DNA from 4 places in the Sporosarcina siberiensis genome. Region 2 is predicted to be linked to each of the others. Evidence: riboswitches for the same ligand, from Rfam matches in the RefSeq annotation. Region 2 holds a riboswitch; each other region holds the start of a gene.
What was found. A riboswitch is a leader RNA that binds a small molecule or an ion and turns the genes downstream of it on or off. The one in region 2 is predicted to bind S-adenosylmethionine.
Positions count from the first base shown of each region.

Region 1: linked by a shared signal. The riboswitch ahead of ACFSFY_RS08355 (PLP-dependent transferase) and the one ahead of ACFSFY_RS12480 (hypothetical protein) in region 2 are both predicted to bind S-adenosylmethionine.
Region 3: linked by a shared signal. The riboswitch ahead of ACFSFY_RS10440 (2,3-diketo-5-methylthiopentyl-1-phosphate enolase) and the one ahead of ACFSFY_RS12480 (hypothetical protein) in region 2 are both predicted to bind S-adenosylmethionine.
Region 4: linked by a shared signal. The riboswitch ahead of ACFSFY_RS07875 (O-acetylhomoserine aminocarboxypropyltransferase/cysteine synthase family protein) and the one ahead of ACFSFY_RS12480 (hypothetical protein) in region 2 are both predicted to bind S-adenosylmethionine.

Region 1 is NZ_JBHUGI010000024.1:83,433-88,314, reverse strand. Features, by position in the region: gene ACFSFY_RS08360 (bifunctional homocysteine S-methyltransferase/methylenetetrahydrofolate reductase) at 1-1,344, opposite strand, end outside; gene ACFSFY_RS08355 (PLP-dependent transferase) at 1,363-2,487, opposite strand; SAM riboswitch class I at 2,566-2,672, opposite strand; SAM riboswitch class I at 2,782-2,882, opposite strand; gene ACFSFY_RS08350 (FtsX-like permease family protein) at 3,087-4,121, shown strand; gene ACFSFY_RS08345 (ABC transporter ATP-binding protein) at 4,123-4,800, shown strand; gene ACFSFY_RS08340 (HEAT repeat domain-containing protein) at 4,842-4,882, opposite strand, start outside.
Region 2 is NZ_JBHUGI010000032.1:326,761-331,642, reverse strand. Features, by position in the region: gene ACFSFY_RS12495 (hypothetical protein) at 1-528, shown strand, start outside; gene ACFSFY_RS12490 (hypothetical protein) at 998-1,288, shown strand; gene ACFSFY_RS12485 (HNH endonuclease) at 1,540-1,857, shown strand; SAM riboswitch class I at 2,136-2,235, shown strand; gene ACFSFY_RS12480 (hypothetical protein) at 2,305-2,592, shown strand; gene ACFSFY_RS12475 (tetratricopeptide repeat protein) at 2,664-3,650, shown strand; gene ACFSFY_RS12470 (M20/M25/M40 family metallo-hydrolase) at 3,751-4,882, shown strand, end outside.
Region 3 is NZ_JBHUGI010000027.1:80,013-84,894, forward strand. Features, by position in the region: gene ACFSFY_RS10425 (peptide MFS transporter) at 1-259, shown strand, start outside; gene ACFSFY_RS10430 (cupin domain-containing protein) at 353-865, opposite strand; gene ACFSFY_RS10435 (2-hydroxy-3-keto-5-methylthiopentenyl-1-phosphate phosphatase) at 890-1,564, opposite strand; gene ACFSFY_RS10440 (2,3-diketo-5-methylthiopentyl-1-phosphate enolase) at 1,699-2,892, opposite strand; SAM riboswitch class I at 3,077-3,181, opposite strand; gene ACFSFY_RS10445 (glycerol-3-phosphate dehydrogenase/oxidase) at 3,396-4,882, shown strand, end outside.
Region 4 is NZ_JBHUGI010000021.1:98,525-103,406, reverse strand. Features, by position in the region: gene ACFSFY_RS07880 (Ldh family oxidoreductase) at 15-1,082, opposite strand; gene ACFSFY_RS07875 (O-acetylhomoserine aminocarboxypropyltransferase/cysteine synthase family protein) at 1,200-2,495, opposite strand; SAM riboswitch class I at 2,615-2,730, opposite strand; gene ACFSFY_RS07870 (hypothetical protein) at 2,880-4,088, opposite strand; gene fabG (3-oxoacyl-ACP reductase FabG) at 4,276-4,882, opposite strand, start outside.

The sequences.
Region 1 (4,882 bases), on a different contig from region 2:
TATTCCAGCATTAAATTGTTGAATCATTTCAAGCAAACCAAATGATGTGACATCAAAAACTGAGGTTGCTCCAGGGAAATCGCCTATTTTTGTAGGATCACCCGTAATCGCTAGTAGTTCAGTTATGCCTAAAGTATGCAAACCCATAAGATGTGATTGCAGGCCTATTAAGTTTCGATCCCGGCAAGTAATGTGAACAAGTGGCGACACGTCAAATTTCTGTTGAATTAATGAACCCATTGACGCATTACATATTCTAGGACTTGCAAGCGAATTATCTGCAAGTGTAATGGCATCCACACCGGCTTTTTGCAATGCTTCTGCACCTTGAAAATATAGGTCAGTATCTAAATGTTTTGGTGTATCAAGTTCTACAATAATAGAATGTCGTTCTTTCACAATCTCTAGTAAACTGGGTTTTGTTAATCGCTTTTGCTCTGAAACATTCACTTTAATTTCTTCTGTTTTAATGATTTTTTCTGTAACAGGCTTTCTGTTGATGAAACCCTCTGCTAATGCCTGAATATGCTCAGGTGTTGTACCGCAACATCCACCGATAAGATGAATCCCTTCACTACGGAAACTCTCTGCCTGCTCTTTAAAATACTCCGGTTTATTCTCATAAAATAATTTCCCATCCTGATAGCTAGGCAAACTCGCATTTGGATACACTGCAAGCATTGCACGTTTTGGGAGGGGTACGAATTCCAATGATTTAAGCATATGATAAGGGCCGAATTTACAATTGATACCAACAACGTCTGCTCCCAATTCCTCCAATTTTAAAAGGGAATCTGCAAGCGTCATCCCATTTTGCAAGACCCCAGCTTCTTGCATTGAAACGTTCGCGATGATTGGTAGGTCTGATACTTCACGAGCAATTTTAAGTACTGTTGTTAACTCATCAAAGTCATAATAAGTTTCAAGAATTAATCCGTCCACCCCTTCAAGAAGAAGGCAATACAATTGCTCTCTAAAACTTCTCTTGATTTCCTCTTTAGTTCCAATTTCAGTTTGGGAGCCGTGAATACCTCCAATTGTTCCAAGAATAAATGTATCTTCCTTTGCTGCTTGTTTTGCTAATTTAACAGCAGCTTGATTGATTTTTTTCACTTGATCTTCTAAACCGTATCTTGAAAGTTTAATATAATTTGCACCGTATGTATTCGTTTGAATAACGTCGGCACCCGCTTGAATATAAGCTTGATGTATATGAAGAACTTGTTCTGGGTGTGTCAAGTTCAACTCTTCAAAACAGCGGTCCACTCCGTGAGAATATAGAAGGGTTCCCATTGCGCCATCGCCAATTAGTATGCGTTCCCTCATCGTTTTTAGTAAATCCAACCAATTCACTTCCCTTTCCTAAACTTCAAGATTCAATAATTTTTCACACTCTTGAAATGCCTGTTGTAAATCTGCAACCAAATCTATTTCATCTTCTATCCCTACAGAAATTCGAAGCAAACAATTGGTTAGTCCATATTCCTTTCGGATATCTTCAGGTATCTCTGCATGCGTTTGCGTTGCGGGGTACGTAATAAAACTCTCCACTCCACCCAAACTTTCCGCAAATGAAAACAATTTCAGCGACTTTAAAAATGTCGACACCCATTCTTCTTTTGCTATTAAAAAGCTAACCATACCTCCTCTTCTAGGATAAAATACATCCGTTACTGAAGAATGGTCTTCTAAAAATTGTTGAATGATAAGAGCATTCTTTTCATGTTGGTTCATACGCAGTGCAAGTGTCTTTAAGCCTCTAATTAAAAGCCAACAATCAAAAGGAGCTAGGATAGATCCACATGCATTGTGTAAATACTTTAATTCTTTGCCTAACTTTTCTCCTTTTGAAATAACGAGACCAGCAAGTATATCGTTATGACCCCCTAAATATTTAGTTGCACTGTGAATCACAACATCTGCACCTTCTTCAATTGGACGTTGTATATAAGGAGTATAAAAAGTATTATCTACAATTAATAACAGCTCATGTCTCTCAGTGAATTTGGCCGTTAACGCTATATCTGTTTCCTGCATCAGCGGGTTTGTCGGTGTCTCAAGAAAAACGGCCTTTGTATTTTCCTGAATATATTCGTTAAGTTGCTCTTCTTCTCTCCCGTCCCAATACGTAAAAGTAAAACCATAATTCCTCTCAAATAATTCAAACATTCTATAAGAGCCACCATAAAGATCTCGAGAGACAATAAAGTGCGAATCTTTTTCAAACATTGAAAATACAAGTTGAACTGCACTCATTCCGGAACTACAGGCAAATGCATCGTCACCACTTTCAAGACTTGCGACTGCTTCTTCTAATACATCTCGCGTAGGACTTCCAGTTCTTGAATAAGCATAACCTTGACCGAGTCCAATTTCATCATGATGATATGCTGTTGAAAGATAAATCGGAGTACTTATAGCACCATGCTTTTCATCTTTTCGATTACCTATTTGTACGAGTTCTGTCTGTTTACTAAAATGAACCAAAAACAATCCCTCCTTTGAATTAAAATCTTACAAATAAAAAATCATCTCCCTCAAATGCATAGGAAGATGACCAAATAAAACTCATCTTCCAAGTCGTTGATAGACTTGCTGGAATTAGCACCTTTCCATAAATGGGGGTTGCTGAGGCGTCATCGGGCCAGTCCCTAAACCTCTCTAGATAAGAAAACTATTCAATTTTAGATATCGATTTCCAAACTCTCTAAATTAATTTACTAAATAAAAAATCCCCTTCATTATAAAAGAAGAGGGTTTTGCAAAATTCGCGTTTTTCTCTTCTCATCTCCAAGTTATTAACTACTGGAATTAGCACAGTACTATAAAAGTCTGTTGCTGAGGTATCATAGGGCCAGTCCCTTCACCTCTCTGGATAAGAAAATTTCTATTAAGTTATTGATGTTCACATTACACGTAACATTTGAAAGTGTCAAGCAATTTTAAAAAGTGGGAAACCTTATAATTAAATCTCTTTTTCGATTTTTTAATATTTCTTCATCATAGAAAAAGTGTACTCAAGTTAATGTTCCGTTCATACTCGAGCGTTACACTATATTAAGAAGCTAATTTATGGAGGAGATTTTATGTATATTGCATGGAAAGAAATCAAAAAGAATAAGACACGTTTTATAATATTAGGATCGATTGTATTTCTGGTTAGCTTTTTAACCTTTATCATATCAGGATTATCGAACGGGTTATCACAAGATAATGCCGCCTTAATAAAAAATCTATCTGATGGTCAATTTTATATGAATTCAGATGCCGATGAAACGTACAATCTTTCACGAATAGATGTCAATGTGCAAGACCAAATCCTTAGTGAACAAAAGGATGCAGCGGCATTTTCTATTCAAATGGGATTTTTAAATGATCCAGAAGATAAACAACGAAGTGTTGCGTTTGTAACATCGACTGAATCGAATCTGTTCCAAAAAGTAAAAGATGGAGAAATAATATTAGATCAATCATTGGAAGATGCAGGAATTAGTATTGGCGATGTACTTACAAACAATCAGTTCAGTGGTGAATTTATTGTAAAAGGTTTTGTAGATCAAGAAAAATACAGTCATGCGCCTGTTGCATACATTAATATGGAAAACTACAAAGAAATCTATCGTGTTAATGAAATGCAATTGGTATTTATTCCAGGACAAGATAAGGGTCAAACGTACACTGGGCTTCAATCTTTTTCTAATAAAAGCTTTTTAAACACTATTCCTAGTTACAGTGCAGAACAAATGTCACTAAATATGATTGTTTGGTTTTTAGTTGTCATTAGTGGTATGTTGTTCGCTATTTTCTTCTATATGATGAATGTACAAAAAATAGGATTATACGGAATTCTTAAAGCGATTGGAGTAAAAACAAGCTCATTATTTAAAATGATGTGGACACAAATGCTTTTCGTAACAGCGATTGCTTTAACGTTATCAATAGCACTTAGTCAAGGATTTAATTTTATTGTTCCTAAGGGAATGCCTTATAATTTGCCTTATGAAACGACTATTCAATTATCAATCATTTTCATAATCATTGGCTTTATTGGGGCTACACTTTCTGGTATACAAATTAAAAAAGTTGAACCACTACAAGCTATTCAACAAGGAGATGTTTAATATGACCATATTTAGAATAGATGAAATGAAAAAGTCATTTACAAATGGTGATGTAGAAGAACAAATTTTAAAAGGGGTTAATATTTCATTAAAAGAAGGAGAGATAACTGCATTAGTAGGCGCTTCAGGGTCTGGTAAAAGTACAATTTTAACGATTGCGGCAGGGCTTCAGCAAGCAACAGATGGCGATATAGTATTCGAAGGACAATACTTAACAAATATGAATCAAGAACAGATTCGTAAAATACGATCAAGTGATTTTGGTTTTGTTTTTCAATCTGCTCATCTTGTCCCCTTCCTTACAGTTAAAGAACAACTGATGTTAATGCTAGATGTCTCAGAATCGAAATTGAAAAAACATTCACAAATAGCAGAAGTTGAAAAAATCCTAAAATTAGTAGATATGAATCATAGAAAAGATGCATATCCCTCTTCCCTATCAGGAGGAGAAAAGCAACGAGTTGCGATTGCTCGTGCAATTATACACAAACCAAAAATGTTGTTCGCAGACGAACCAACTGCAAGCCTGGATTCTAAAAGATCAAAAGATGTGATGTTATTAATTCGTGACTTGACTAAAACAATGAATATTACCACATTAATGGTTACTCATGATGAAGACATGCTGGGCTATGCGGATCATGTTATTACAGTAAAAGATGGATTAGTAGTTAAATAAAAAGAAACGCATGGAGAAATCTCCATGCGTTCTTTTTATATTTATCTTCTTGTAGCTGCTTCTTCCCATATGTTCTTAAGCC
Region 2 (4,882 bases):
GAACTGAAAGTGAAGCAGACGATTGTTTTTTTGGAAGAGCTTCGGGATGAACGGAACCTAGAACCTATTCTTTACTTCGGTATTGGTCCACATGAATCGCATCGAGCGGAGAATCTAACCGCATTTTACGAACATAATCCGATCGAACCTGTAGAAACACGTTTTCCGATGATAGAAACTTTTCGTGAAGATTTAGATGTGAAGGCGATTATTGAAAAAGAGTGGGGCATTCCACTACCACGTATGTATGCATTAGGTTTTTCACATGCAAACTGTGCTGGCCGTTGTGTGCGTGGTGGATTTCAGCATTATGCACAGCTATATCAAGTTTGGCCAGACAAGTATGCATTGCAGGAAGAAATGGAGGAGAACTTCCGAAAACATTTCGACAAAAATGTTACGATTTTGAAAAAAGATGGCGGCCCTTACACGCTAAAAGATTATAGAGAGCGAATGGAGAGGGAAGGCGTCGAGAGCTTCCTTAAAATACAAGATGAAACAGTACCTTGTGTTTGTTCATTTTCTTAAACATAGAAAATTCCTTAAGTATCGCTGAATGGCCAATTTATTTGCCAATAATTTAATTGACGTAAAATACTGGATTACAAAATGATTTCAAATCATTTCGTAATTCGGTTTTTTTATTTATATAATACTAAACGTTTCAATAAAACAATTATCCATTTATCAATAATTGAGAATACGTATATTAAGATTTGCATAAAAAGTTAAAGATAGCATTTAAATATCTTTATAGAAATTGAGAATATTTACCTGGGCAGAAATGGGTTAAGTTCTAATTGTTTTTTACACCAAGTTGAGAAAACCCCGACTAAATATGTCTAAACCAGAGCGATTATAAAAGGTTTTTTAACTGATGGTTAATGTTCTAGCGTTTGGTAAAGACTCATAGAATAATACTATTTACACTAAATGCTGTTATTCATAACAAAGTCGGATTCTTATGAAAGTTGAATCCATAGTGAGGAGGAGCTAAATGAAAGAGTTTCATTTGGTGAATAAATCTGATGTAATAGTATCCAGAATTAAAGAAATGGTTATAGAAACTAAGCGGTCGGTAGGTGACCTGGCTTTTATGGGGAACGTTAAACCACGGTATGTAAAAATTTTAAACATAAAAAACAAACGTGCAACAGTTTGTGATTTACAAGGGAATAACTTTCATGTATATATATCCAGCTTAACCCTAGAACCTAAAATACTTGATAAGCCAATTACGTTACTAGGTGATTGTAATCATCAATTTCAAACAAACAGTTTCTGCTAGTTTTGAATGAATATATATTTCCTCTATTCATTTTAGGATTGCGGACAGAATGAGCTAACTAAGCGGAGTTTTGAGCCACTGTCTAGTAAGGCGAAGGTAAACAGTCATTGGAATGCTACTTTCCAATGACTGTTTACTTTAAATTTTAAGTAACTGTGCGTGAAAGTATTCTGACTATACACTACAATTACATATTTATTAGGCATATGCTGAAAAGTTCATTTATTTTGTATGTGTATACAATTGGTTGAATTGTTTGTTGTTGTTTCTCACACAGGTACCCCAAAATCTTTATTAATGAACAATTAAATAAACCTTTTGTAGAAGGGCACCACTTAGTCCCCATGTTTACCCAAACTCAATTTGAAAACACTATTGATTTTGCTGATAATATTGTTACATTATGTCCGAATTGTCATCGTGAAATTCATTACGGTTTACAAGTTGACAAATCTAAAATGGTTAAAATATTATTTGCCAATAGAAAGGATCTCTTCCATAAGTATGGAATTGAAATAACAATAAAAAAGTTGTTATCTTTTTATAAAGTGGAAGAAAAATATGAATGATTATTAACTTTTCTATAACGCTCAAAATATTTATATAGATGAATATTGGGCAGCTGTGCGTGAAAGTATTAAGACTATACACTACAAATGCATATTTACTATGTATGTGCTGAAAAGTTTATCTGATTTGTATATATATACAATTGGTTAAATTATTTGTTGTTTTTTCTCACGTAGGTACCTTGAAAATGGATTGAAGAATTGGCCTTAGAGAAACAATCATATTGACAGAATTCTTCACTTGCCCTATACTAATACTCAACTAAACATAAACTCTTTTCTTATTTAGAGAGACGGAGGGAATTGGCCCGACGAAGTCTCAGCAACCTGCCTTGTGGTAAGGTGCTACGTCCAACAGGGGAACCTGAACGATGAGGAGAAATTTTTGCATGCAAACTCTTCTCTCATTGGGGGAAGAGTTTTTGTTTGGAAAAATATTCAGGAGTGATGATAATGACGAGATTAAAAGAATTGTATGACCAGCTAAAAAATGTGCAGAAACGACAACCGACGGGAACGGCAAGTGCAATGCAGCGGCATCAGCATGTGGCAGAGCTGCAGCGGAAAATCGATTATTATGAGCAAGGCGATACGATTTCACGTACGTTCATTCAACAGGAGATGGCTGAAATCCATGCCGTCCAACAAGAAATCGACAAGTTGACAGCTGTAAAAGAGGATAAGAAGCGTGCGCTGATGAAGAATGTGTTTGGAGAACACTTGCCATTGGTGTGAAGTGAGGTAGGATTTTAATATGTGAATCAATCTAGATGTTTTTTCCTAAGGTCAAGTAGAGGGGGGAGTTCATGAATCGTTTAAAAGTGACAGGTGAAAAGCGGTTGCAAGAGCTGTACGGAAAGTTGAAAGAAGCCAGGCGGAATGAACCGTTTGGTTTCAATGCACATCTTGCGCAATTGGCTTTTCAGATACTGGACCTGGAGCGGAAGTTGAAGATTGATAATCCGGACAAGCAAAATGATTTCATTGGCATTATGCTGGAACATGCCTTTTATATGAAGACCGATCGGAAGGATCCTTATGTCGCCAAGCAGACATTTCAGCAGATTTTGCGGATCGATCCGCATAACGCGGAAGCGAATTACCGATATGCCTTTCTCCACTATAAAGACGGGAATTGGACAAAGGCGATTTCTTTTTTTAAAGAATCGATTTTACACAGCTCGCCGGATTTCCCATTGGCAGAGGATCAGGTTGTTAAGGCACATTTGTTCATCAGCTACTCTGCGATGATGCTTGTGAAAGAATCGATGCGGGCAGTGGATGACTTGCAGCCAGAAGAATCGCTAGAGACAGAAGGCATCAGCATCGATCAACTTTCAGCGGATGTCAAAGCGCTGCTGGCTCTGAAGGAATACCGGCTGAATAGCAATACAGGTGAAGAATTCATCTCACGTGACCGGTATAAAGAATTGGAATCGAATGTATCGCCTGGTGATGTATGGGTGGATTTGACGGTGGAAGAGCCTTATATTCAAAGCGGTGATCTGAGCATAAGAATATCCCATCAGCTGGGAAATTTGCTGAAGCGGCTGCTGTTAAAATCAGCCAAACAGGAAGCATTGCCGTTATATGAGCTCATCGGCAATCAGGAAGAAATGTTTCACGATAGCGAGGATTTTAACTGGGATAATTATCGGCAAAAGATCCGGCGAGTGAAACAAAAACTGGTCGAAGTCGGATTGCCTGAACGATTCATCCAGTCAGTCCGGGGAACGCAAAGTTATCGTATTGAACCGTGCACGTTTTTTATTATCCAACATGATGCTGAATAATTTCGAAGCCTCTCTACTCAGTAGGGAGGCTTTTTCTGTGACAAGGGCGTCACAGTCATTTCCGTATACTTGGGGTATCAAATGAAATGGAGATGATGAGATGATGAAAAATTGGAATGGTTTATTGAATGGATATGGTTATGAAGTGAAGGAAGTTTGTGAGGGTCAATTTGAAGTGGGCGGTCTTACTGCACACAATAAGGGTTTTCTAGAATCCCATCTGGAGAAGTTGTCGATTGTGACGAGGTTGGAAGATGGGATTTTGTCAGTTGATGGCGTGCTGACTGAAGAAGAATGGGTGAGTCACTTGGAAACAGTTGTCGACGGCAGAAGTGAATCGAGCTATGGACCGACGGAGATTCCGTTGGATAAGATCGATGTATATATCGCTGGAATCGTCATGCAGCTGAACCGACTCGGCTGTATTATGACGTATTCCTGTGATGGACATGAGCGAAGATCGCCACATCTGTATTTTGTGTCCGCGGAGTTTGCGCGAATGGCCAAGAGCTTGCTTGCTCACTGTGGCTTGCGTGTCAAAAGAATCGGAGTGCGATTATCTATTCAGACGGACCGCAAAAATCTTCCGGCCATTGCCGTTCAGATTTCGGAACTCTCACGTGAACAGGTGGAGAACATCCATCGTGAGCGAAATGAGTTCATCAGTGAAGAGGTTTTCAATAAAACATTGGAAGAAGTTCTTGCCATACCCGGTGAGAGTGGAGAAGAGGGTCAAATCCGTGAATATGTCATGCGGGAACTGCGTCCGTTTACCGATCAGATAGAAGTGGATCATTACGGGAACATAGTCTCCGTAAAACGCTTCGGACCAGGTCCGACTATTTTGTTGAATGCGCATCTCGATACGGTTGAACGAATTGCCGATGACCGTGAAATCATAAAAACAGGCTCTATCTGGTCGAGCAGTGAAGGGATTTTAGGAGCGGATGACCGAGCGGGAGTGAATGTCGTACTGGCAACTGCCAAATCAGTCGGAAAGAGCGAATTTAACGGAACACTGAAATATATTTTCACCGTTAAAGAGGAAATCGGCCTACTCGGTGCACAGCAGGTCGCAAAATCATTCCTATGGGATGTCGATATGGCTTTCGTCATCGATCGCCGTGGCACGCATGATATTGTCACGTCAAGAAACGGTATCCAACCGTTCTGCACACCCGCTTTCGGAACTGCACTCGAACGGATTGCCCGAAAATCCGGTGCCAGCAAAT
Region 3 (4,882 bases), on a different contig from region 2:
CGGTGAACTTTGCTTATCACCCGTCGGACTATCCGCGACAACAAAACTTGCACCTGCTGCTTTTTCGGCACAGACAATGAGCCTTTGGTTCTTATCCAATGCTGCAGCACAAGGGTTAAACGCACAAATTGTAAAACTCTATTCTGAAGAAACTGAATTGCTGTATTTTGGAATTATTGGTGGAACTGCGATTGTTCTTAGTATCATTTTGTTCCTTATCTCCCCTATAATTTCAAGATTTATGAAGGGTGTACATTAATTTTAATTTGCAAATACTCATCCTTTGCTTAAATTTTTCCATAACAAAACCGACATTCCTTAAAGGATGTCGGTTTTGTTTTGAAACGAACTATTAATAGACTGCTACCCAACCTTCAGGTGTAACAAAAATACGAACGGCTACTACTTTGCGATCTTCCGCGAGAGTGAAATAATGGCGAATGTTTTCCGGCACGGAAATTAAATCTCCAGGAACGAGATGTACTTCAAAAAATTGTTCGTCTTTTCCTTGGATTACAAATACGCCGTGTCCACTCACGATAAGTCGTACTTCATCGTCCGTATGGTGGTGTTCCTTTTGGAAATTTACAAGCAACTCGTCCAAATTAGGTGTCGTTTCCGACAGAGAAATGATATCTGCAGTTTTATAGCCGCGCAGCTCTGAAATCGTGTCAATTTCAGTTTTAAATGCATTTAAAATACCTTGTTTATCTTCATCAGATAAGTCGAACTTTTCTCGAAGATTTTCAGGAACCTTGTTTATATCCCAGTGTTCATAGATAACTTCTTGCTGTTCTAAAAATGCTGCAACCTCTTTTTCTGATTCAATTACTATGTCCGTTCCTTGAATTGTAATCGTCGCCATTTTCATCTTCCTCTCTAATTTAAGTTATTGCTTACTATTAAATTCTGTTTCTACGATTCGTATACAATCGTAAAACGTTTCAAAAGGGTGGTAAGGAATTCCTAACTTCTTACACTTTTCGATTAAGTAGTCCCTTGCAATCACAACATCAGCAAGTTTCGCCGCTTCAAAGTCTGTCACAGAATCTCCAATGACAATACTCGTTTGTTGTTCGTTTGTTAAGTTGCGAATAATTGTTGGTTTACAACAGCCACATCCTTGGTTTGTACAATTCGCATCACATGAATGTGGAAATTCAATTTTAATATTCTCACCCAAAAAGTCACTTTCATTACAATAGACTTTATCGAAAGGACCAAATGGTTCAATCAGTGGATAAACGAAAAAATCGATGCCGCCACTTACTATATAAAGAGGAATGTCTTGATCTTTTGTAAACTGTACAAATTCAGCAAAGCCATCTCTAATTTTTGCATCTTCCAATACAAATGAAATGATTTCTTCTTTTTGAGATGTCGCGAGCAAAGAAAACATTTCCTTAACACCTTTTTGAATGGAAATTTCTTGTGCTAATATCGCGTCTTTAATTGTTTCCCAACCAGGTGGTCCAAACTTCTCCATTATATTAACGATGTTATCTTTCATTGTAATGGTCCCGTCAAAATCACAAAAGATAACGGGTCTTATTGATGTACCCAATTTTCTCAACCCCCTTCTACATATTACCGATCACCGATAATTCATAGTTCTAACTATAATAATCAAATTACAATCAGTACTTGAAGATATGTTTGTCATAATCACTACTCAATTGTGAATTTGAGAATGCTACTTTAATTCGGTTCAATTACGCCCCATTGGGTAATTGCCTGTTGCAATGGTTTAGATGTTTTTGCAGCTTCTTGTAAAGATATCTTTTGAACGCTTGCATCGATTGCAGCTCTAAAGGCTTGTGCTCCAGCAGTTGGACCATCAGAATGACCAAAAATACCCCCACCTGCATTGACTACAAGATTATCACCAAAATCATTCACTAATTGGGGTACCATTCCGGGATGAATTCCAGCAGATGGTACGGAAAACGTTTGTTCAAATCCATTCTCCTCCGTTAGTGCTTGATTAATAGCCAAAGCATCTGAGAGCGGTATAGCAACATTACCATACGGACTTGGATACAAGGAAAGATCCCCACCTATAAGACGTGTAAGCTTTCCAACGAGCAACGAGTACGAATATCCATGTCCTGCTTGTCCAGCAAGAACGCCGGATAAAGCAGAATGTGCCAATATTGGCAACCCAACATTATTATTTTCACGCAATCCTTGCAGTGCATCTAAACCATACGCATGCACATTAAATAATAATGCATTTGCTCCTAATTCAGCAGCTTGCTCCGCTTTTTCATGCAATTCATGCGTTCTTCCAGATAAATTAACGGCATACAGTGCTCGTGCTCCGGTATTTTCATAATGATTATGAATAATTTCTTTTGCAGTCGTAATTCTTTTCAAAAATGGCGTCAATTCATTTTCAAATAAAATCTCATCATCTTTTATTAAATCAATGCCGCCAGCCAGTAAATCTTCCAATTGTGAAGAGAAAAACTTTAAATCTTTACCCATGACACCTTTGAAAATGGCTTTTAACAAAGGACGATCGTATACACCTAATTGTTCACGAATACCTTTTGTACCAAATCTGGGACCTGGGAACTTACCAAGTAAATCTGCATCGAAATCCATATCGATTAACTCATATCCCTCAAAGAAAGATAATTTACCATAAACTGTGGTTAAAATTGCTGGTAAGTCTGCAGAAAAATTTGCGGAAGGATAAAATATTTTCACCGTATCTTTTAATTCGCCCTTTTCCACTGAAATTACTTCACCTTTATGTTTTTTCAATTGCTCCTGTTCAAGATGTGGAATGTCCGTCCAAGATCCAATTGTCAGTCCAAGCGCATGTTGCTCAGCAATCTTTTGTTGATTTGCATCTGTTGGAAATAAATAAGTAGCTGTTAAACCCATATTGCATCCTCCTCGATAAATCTAATAATTAGTTCGGTTGAAAATGTTTACTCTATAACTCTTTCATAGATTTTGAACTGTTTCAATCTAGAGTTAAACTTAATTTCACCTCTAACACTATCTATCTGTTTACCATAACGCTAAAAAAGACCCTATCAATTAAGAAGAGGTCTTTTCAAACAACTTCTTATCTTTTAGCTCTATTAGCTAGAAGAATTAGCACCGTGCTCAAAATGAGTCGGTTGCCGGGCTTCATTGGGCTTTTCCCTCCGCCTGCTCTGGATAAGAGTATATGTGATTTTTTTGTCTATAAAAATAGTACTTGAATTATTTCATGAAAGATTAATATTGTCAATATATTAGCAACCTGTTAAATAGTATAAATACATACATATTGCTTAACTATATCTGGTTATTCAAGTAATTTCAATAGGTATAGCCCACGGTATTATAGTATCATTTAAGTAAATCACAGAAATTATCAACGGAGGTGCACACATCTTATGAATAAACAAACTTCTAATTCTCATAGGCATGAAACGATTGCAAAAATGCAAACAGAAGAATTTGATGTATTAATCATTGGTGGCGGAGTAACCGGGGCCGGTATTGCAATGGATGCAGCAAGCCGGGGATTGAAAACGGCTCTCGTAGAAATGCAAGATTTTTCTGGTGGTACTTCCAGTCGTTCAACAAAAATGATTCACGGTGGTTTGCGCTATTTAAAAAGTTTTGAAATAAAAATCGTGTCGCAGGTTGGAAGAGAACGAGCTATCGTCTACGAAAATGGTCCGCATGTTACCACTCCACAGTGGCTTATTTTACCTATTTACAAAAATGGTACATTTGGAAAGTTCAGTTCATCAATCGGTTTGAGAGTTTATGACATGCTTGCGCGTGTTAAGAAAGATGAAAGAAAAAGCATGCTTACTGTAAAGGAAACGCTGCAAGCTGAGCCCAAGTTCAAGCAGGAAGGATTATTAGGTGCAGGGCGTTTCGTTGAATACCGTTCAGATGATGCCAGGTTAACAATAGAAGTTATGAAAGAGGCAAAAACACAAGGAGCAACAGTACTCAATTACACTAAAGTTGAAGAGTTTCTTTATACAGACGAAAAAATTGTTGGAATAAAAGTTGTGGATCAGTTGAACGGCGAGTCTTATGAAATACATGGCAAAAAGATTGTGAATGCTGCCGGTCCATGGGTTAATACAGTAAGAGAAAAAGACCTTCCTTTGGACAATAAAAAATTACACTTAACAAAAGGTGTGCATATTGTCTTCGATCAAAGTGTATTTCCATTGAAGCAGACCATTTACTTTGATACTCCTGATGGCCGAATGGTTTTGGCAATTCCAAGAGATGGTAAAACATATATCGGAACAACAGACACTGATTATGCCGGCGATTTAAAAAACCCCAAAACCACTGAACAGGATCAAAACTACTTACTGGATGCTATTCATTTTATTTTCCCGGATTTAGAGATTTCGCAATCTGATATTGAATCTAGTTGGGCAGGACTGAGACCTTTAATCCAAGAAGAAGGAAAAGATGCTTCCGAAATTTCAAGGAAAGATGAAATCTGGAAATCGAAAACCGGACTCATAACGATAGCTGGTGGAAAACTAACAGGTTACCGAAAAATGGCGGAAACGATTGTAGACTTAATAACATCCGAATACCAAAAAGAGGACGATAAAATATATTCTCCATGCAATACAAAAAACATGCCCATTTCGGGCGGTCACGTAGGTGGTTCTAAGCGTTTTGAAGCATACAAGTATTCCAAAGTTCGCCTAGGTATGGATCATGGTTTATCAAAAGAAGTCGCCTATTCTCTTGTTCAAAATTACGGTTCCAACATCGATCGTATTTTCGCGTTAATCGAGAACTATAAAACCGACGCAGAAGAGTTTGGAATGCCTGTAGATATCTATGCTCAGGTCGTCTATTCGATTGAAGATGAATTCACTTGTACTCCTGTCGA
Region 4 (4,882 bases), on a different contig from region 2:
GTTCCGAAATTCATTCATTTTGAACTTGCATCCGTTAGATACTCTTCTATTGAAATATTATATTTATGCCCAAGCTCTTGCAATTCATTATAAATCGCTTGTGTTAAAACAATACCTTCCTTCAAGCTCTTCTCTCTTTTGATTTGTTCTATTTCTCCAGGCATATATACTTTCTGATGAGCGGCACTTGGAGGACTTGTGACCGTTTGTGTAATGCGATCATCCATTCTCTGTTTAAATGTATCCAAATCCATGAAACTTTCAATATCAAATACAATAAATGTGTGACCTAACTGTTGTGGTCTCGTGTCATTGTACATTTGTGAAATATGTTCTCCAAACATGGCTCCGGTCATTACGCCGGTCATTATATCAATCATCATCGACAGCCCAGACCCTTTAGATCCAAAAGGAAGCAGAAAACCATCCAGGGCTTCTTGTGCATCGGTCGTATCATGACCGTCTTCTGTAATAGCCCATCCTTCTGGAATTTCTTCTCCATTCTTTGCAGCTAAATTAATTCTCCCTCGAGCTACATTACTAGTTGCCATATCCAAAATTACGGGCTCATTGTTCGAAGGAACGGCAATAGAGATTGGGTTCGTCCCTAATGTAGGTTTCTTCGCTCCCCATGCAACCATTATTGGCGACGTGTTCGTCATAGCGATTCCTAGACAACCTGCATTGGCTGCCATTCTCGTGAAATATGAAGCGGTCCCAAAATGATTTGAATTACTAACACCTACAAATGCACTACCATATTTCTTTGCTTTTTCTATCGCATTTTCCATTGCAATTTTCCCTGCATATTGACCCCAACCGTTATTTGCATCGTATAGCGTCGTTGTTTCAGTTTCTCTTAATACCGTTAACTCCGTGTGATTTTTAATCACTCCATTTTCTAATCGACCTATGTAATCCGCTAATCTTGTAACTCCATGTGAATCTACTCCCATCACATTCGCATCGACTAAACTATCCGCTATCACTTCAGATTCATTCTTTGGTATACCGAGAGCTGTAAATACTTCATAACAAAACTTTTTCAACTGTTTCACAGGTATTCTTTTTTCTATATTCATTGTTTTAAGTCCCCTTTGCATTCGTTTTCATCATTTGATACTAGGAATTATAGATGGAATCTGCTGTACCACCAACAAAAGAGAGACGAATAAACCGTCTCTCGCAATATACTCTAATCACACCGTCACTGGAACTGCCTTCTCAATCGCTTGTTTAAGATCTGCAATGATATCATCAACTGATTCTAGGCCTACTGAAAGTCTGATAAGCTCTTCTGTAACACCAGACTTCTTCAAATCTTCCGGACCTAGTTGTTGATGTGTTGTCGAAGCCGGATGGATGATTAGTGATTTTGCATCCCCTACGTTCGCTACATGCGACCAGATATCCACATTGTCAATTACTTTTCTACCCGCATCACGGCCACCTTTAATGCCGAAAATCACGATAGAACCAAAACCATTCTTCAAATACTTCTTAGCAAGATCATGTGATGGATGATCTGTATTACCTGTAAAAGTAACCCATTCCACTGAAGGATGATTCTTCAAGAATTCAGCCACTTTAACCGCATTTTCATTATGTCTTGGAACACGCAAGTGAAGCGTTTCTAACCCTTGCAAGAAGTTGAATGCACTGTCAGGGTCGAGACATGGTCCAAAGTCGCGTAATAACTGTACGCGCAGTTTTGTTGCGAATGCTGCTGCCGCTGCGTCAATTCCGTAACGCAAGCCACCATACGATGCATCGGGCTCTGTAAATCCTGGGAATCTACCTTGTGTCCAATCAAACTTTCCAGCATCGACCACAATTCCACCAATAGTCGTACCGTGGCCACCAATCCATTTCGTTGCGGAATGAATCACGACATCCGCTCCAAACTCAATTGGATTTGAACCATATGGTGATGGGAATGTATTGTCAATCAGTAACGGCAATCCGTTTTCATGTGCAACTTCTGCTACAGCTTCGATATCAAGAACGTGAAGACCTGGATTTCCGATTGTTTCTGCAAAAATCGCTTTCGTTTTATCCGTAATTGCAGCCCGGAAGTTTTCTGGATCCGTCACATCAACAAACTTCACAGTAATTCCATAACGAGGAAGTGTAACCGCAAATAAGTTATATGTGCCACCGTACAAATTACTTGCTGCCACTATCTCATCACCAGTACCTGCAACATTCAAAATTGAGAAAGCAATTGCGGCCATTCCCGAAGAAAGAGCTACCGCAGCCGTTCCGCCCTCGAGAAGCGCTAGGCGTTCTTCAAACACAGCTACCGTCGGATTCGTAATTCGTGAGTAGATGTTTCCAGCTTCTGATAAACCAAATAAGTTTTGTGCATGTTCCGTATCTCGAAAAACGAAAGAAGTTGTTCTATGAATTGGCAACGCACGGGATCCAGTCACCGGATCAGGCTTTTGTCCACCGTGTAGTAGAAGTGTTTCAGGTTTTAGGTTTTCGTTTGTCATTGTCATTACCTCCAGTAGTTTTTTAGATGAAAAATATAGTGCGGAGGCGTTGGGGGTTCCAAGGAATAAAAAATAACCCCCTTCGCTTAAGAAGAGGGTTACGCTTTCGCAAATTCCTCCCCTTATCTTTCAGTCCGTTTACACGAAACTGTAGGAAGTAGCACCTTTGCAAGTTGGTCACTTGCTGGTTGCTGGGCATCGTAGGGCCTAATCCCTCCGCCGCTCTTGATAAGAGTGTTGTTGTATTCAGTTTTCCATCTTGTTACATAGTATAGATGTAGTCGCAATATAAAGTCAAGTGTTTATTTAAAAGTTTCTGAAAACTAATTCTAAAAAAAGACTTTTAGTCTAAGCATACTTACTTTTAATGAAAATACATCCTTTTTAAAACATATCAATAATATATATGTAACCAAATGCCATTAAAGTAATTACTAGAAAATACAATCCATTCCATTTAAACGCAACGGTAAAACCATCTTTTTTTACATTCTGGCTTATTATAATGTTCATCGCATTTAAAGGACTAATAGCAGCTGATAGCATCCAACTAAAAATACACATAAAAGCAATAGGTAAAGGATTAAATGGAATTCCTGATTCAATAAGCGTTAATAAAATTAAAGGTATTGAAATGATTTGGTGAACTCCAATCATTGCTACCCCGGTCACAAACAAGAGGATAAACAAAAACAATACAGCAAGTGATTCATTTACTGACCACTCTATTGCGCTTTTTAGCACATTAATAAAAGGTGTATTGGCAATTGCATTCCCGAAAATACCCGCACTTAAAAATAGGGAGATTTCCATTCTAGATCCAATTAACAAACGGTCCTTATAGTGCAAATACTCTTCTCTAACAACAGCCCATTTATTACGCAGAACAACCCAAACAAATGGAACCAAAACACAAATAAAACTAACCAATAACAGCATTGGTTTATGAAGCAACGATTCCATACTAATCAATAATAGAATCAACCCTAAAACAAATACTATAAGAAAAAATATGTTCTTCAAACCATTCTCATCAGGCTTCAATTGTCCAGGCTCTTGTAAAAGTGTATGAGTAGTCGCTTTCGGTCTCAGTAAAAACAAACCTACAACAGCTTGCATAAGTGAAAACGTAATTCCTACTAATATATAGGACATATATTTAACTTCTAATAAATAGATTACAATACCTACTGAGGCAAAAAATGGTGACCAAAGAACGGCAGGTGTAAACCCTAAGTAGTAAGAACGAGACAACATTTTGGGCTCAATTTTAACATCTTTTACAAAGTCATGCACGATGCGTATCGCACCCATATTTAATATAGGTGCTAACAGCATCATAAAAGAACTCATACTATAAAATGTTTTACGTTCATCATTTTTATTGTTTGATAACCCGGAAACGATAGTATCAATTATTCCTTCTCTTCTAAGCGGGATTGACAGCAGAGGAGCCAATATTAGGATTGCAAGCAGTGGAAGGTTTTGTGTAATCCCCTCAAACAGCTGAAGTCCCCTATTGCCATTTATAAAATGTATAATCATTCCCGTAGTAAAAAGAAATAATGTGAACAGCCTTCCTTTGATCTCCATAGAAAAAACAACCGTTAGAAAAGTAGCTACTGAAACTATAGTAAACAAAACAGTTATCAAAGGGTGGGAAATATACGCATTTATCATATATGTCAAGCACATTAACATGATGAGAGTAAAGCGTATCATGTTACACCTACTCTCTTTCTTATTAATATAAGTTTCAATAACTTCTCAAATTTCTACTTTATGCTTTGGGACCACCGGCAACATATAAAACTTGTCCAGAAACGAAAGAGGATTCTTTACTTGCAAAGAAACAAACTGCGTGAGCAACATCTTCCGGCATTCCTGCACGTTTCACAGGGATTTGTTTGGCCTTTTCTTCAACCAACTGCTCAAATGCTATGCCATTACGTTCAGCCACAGATTTCGTCATTTCGGTAACAATGAAACCAGGAGCAACTGCGTTAACCGTAATGTTATAACGCCCTAGCTCCAATGCTAATGTTTTTGTAAAACCTTGGATACCGGCTTTGGCCGTTGCATAGTTCGCCTGTCCTCTATTCCCTAAAGCAGAAACGGACGAGAGATTAATGATTCTACCGTACGCATTCTTCACCATGAGTTCTTGTGCATATTTACTACAAATAAATGCTCCCTTTAAATGGACATTCATTACTTGGTCCCAGTCTAGTGTGCTCATTTTGAATAGTAAGTTGTCCCGTATAATCCCTGCATTATTCACGAGAATATCTACTCTATTATGTGTCTTATTAATTTCTGCAAATACTTTCTTCACATCTTCTTCAGCTGTAATATCGACGACATACTTTTCAAAGGAAATTCCCATC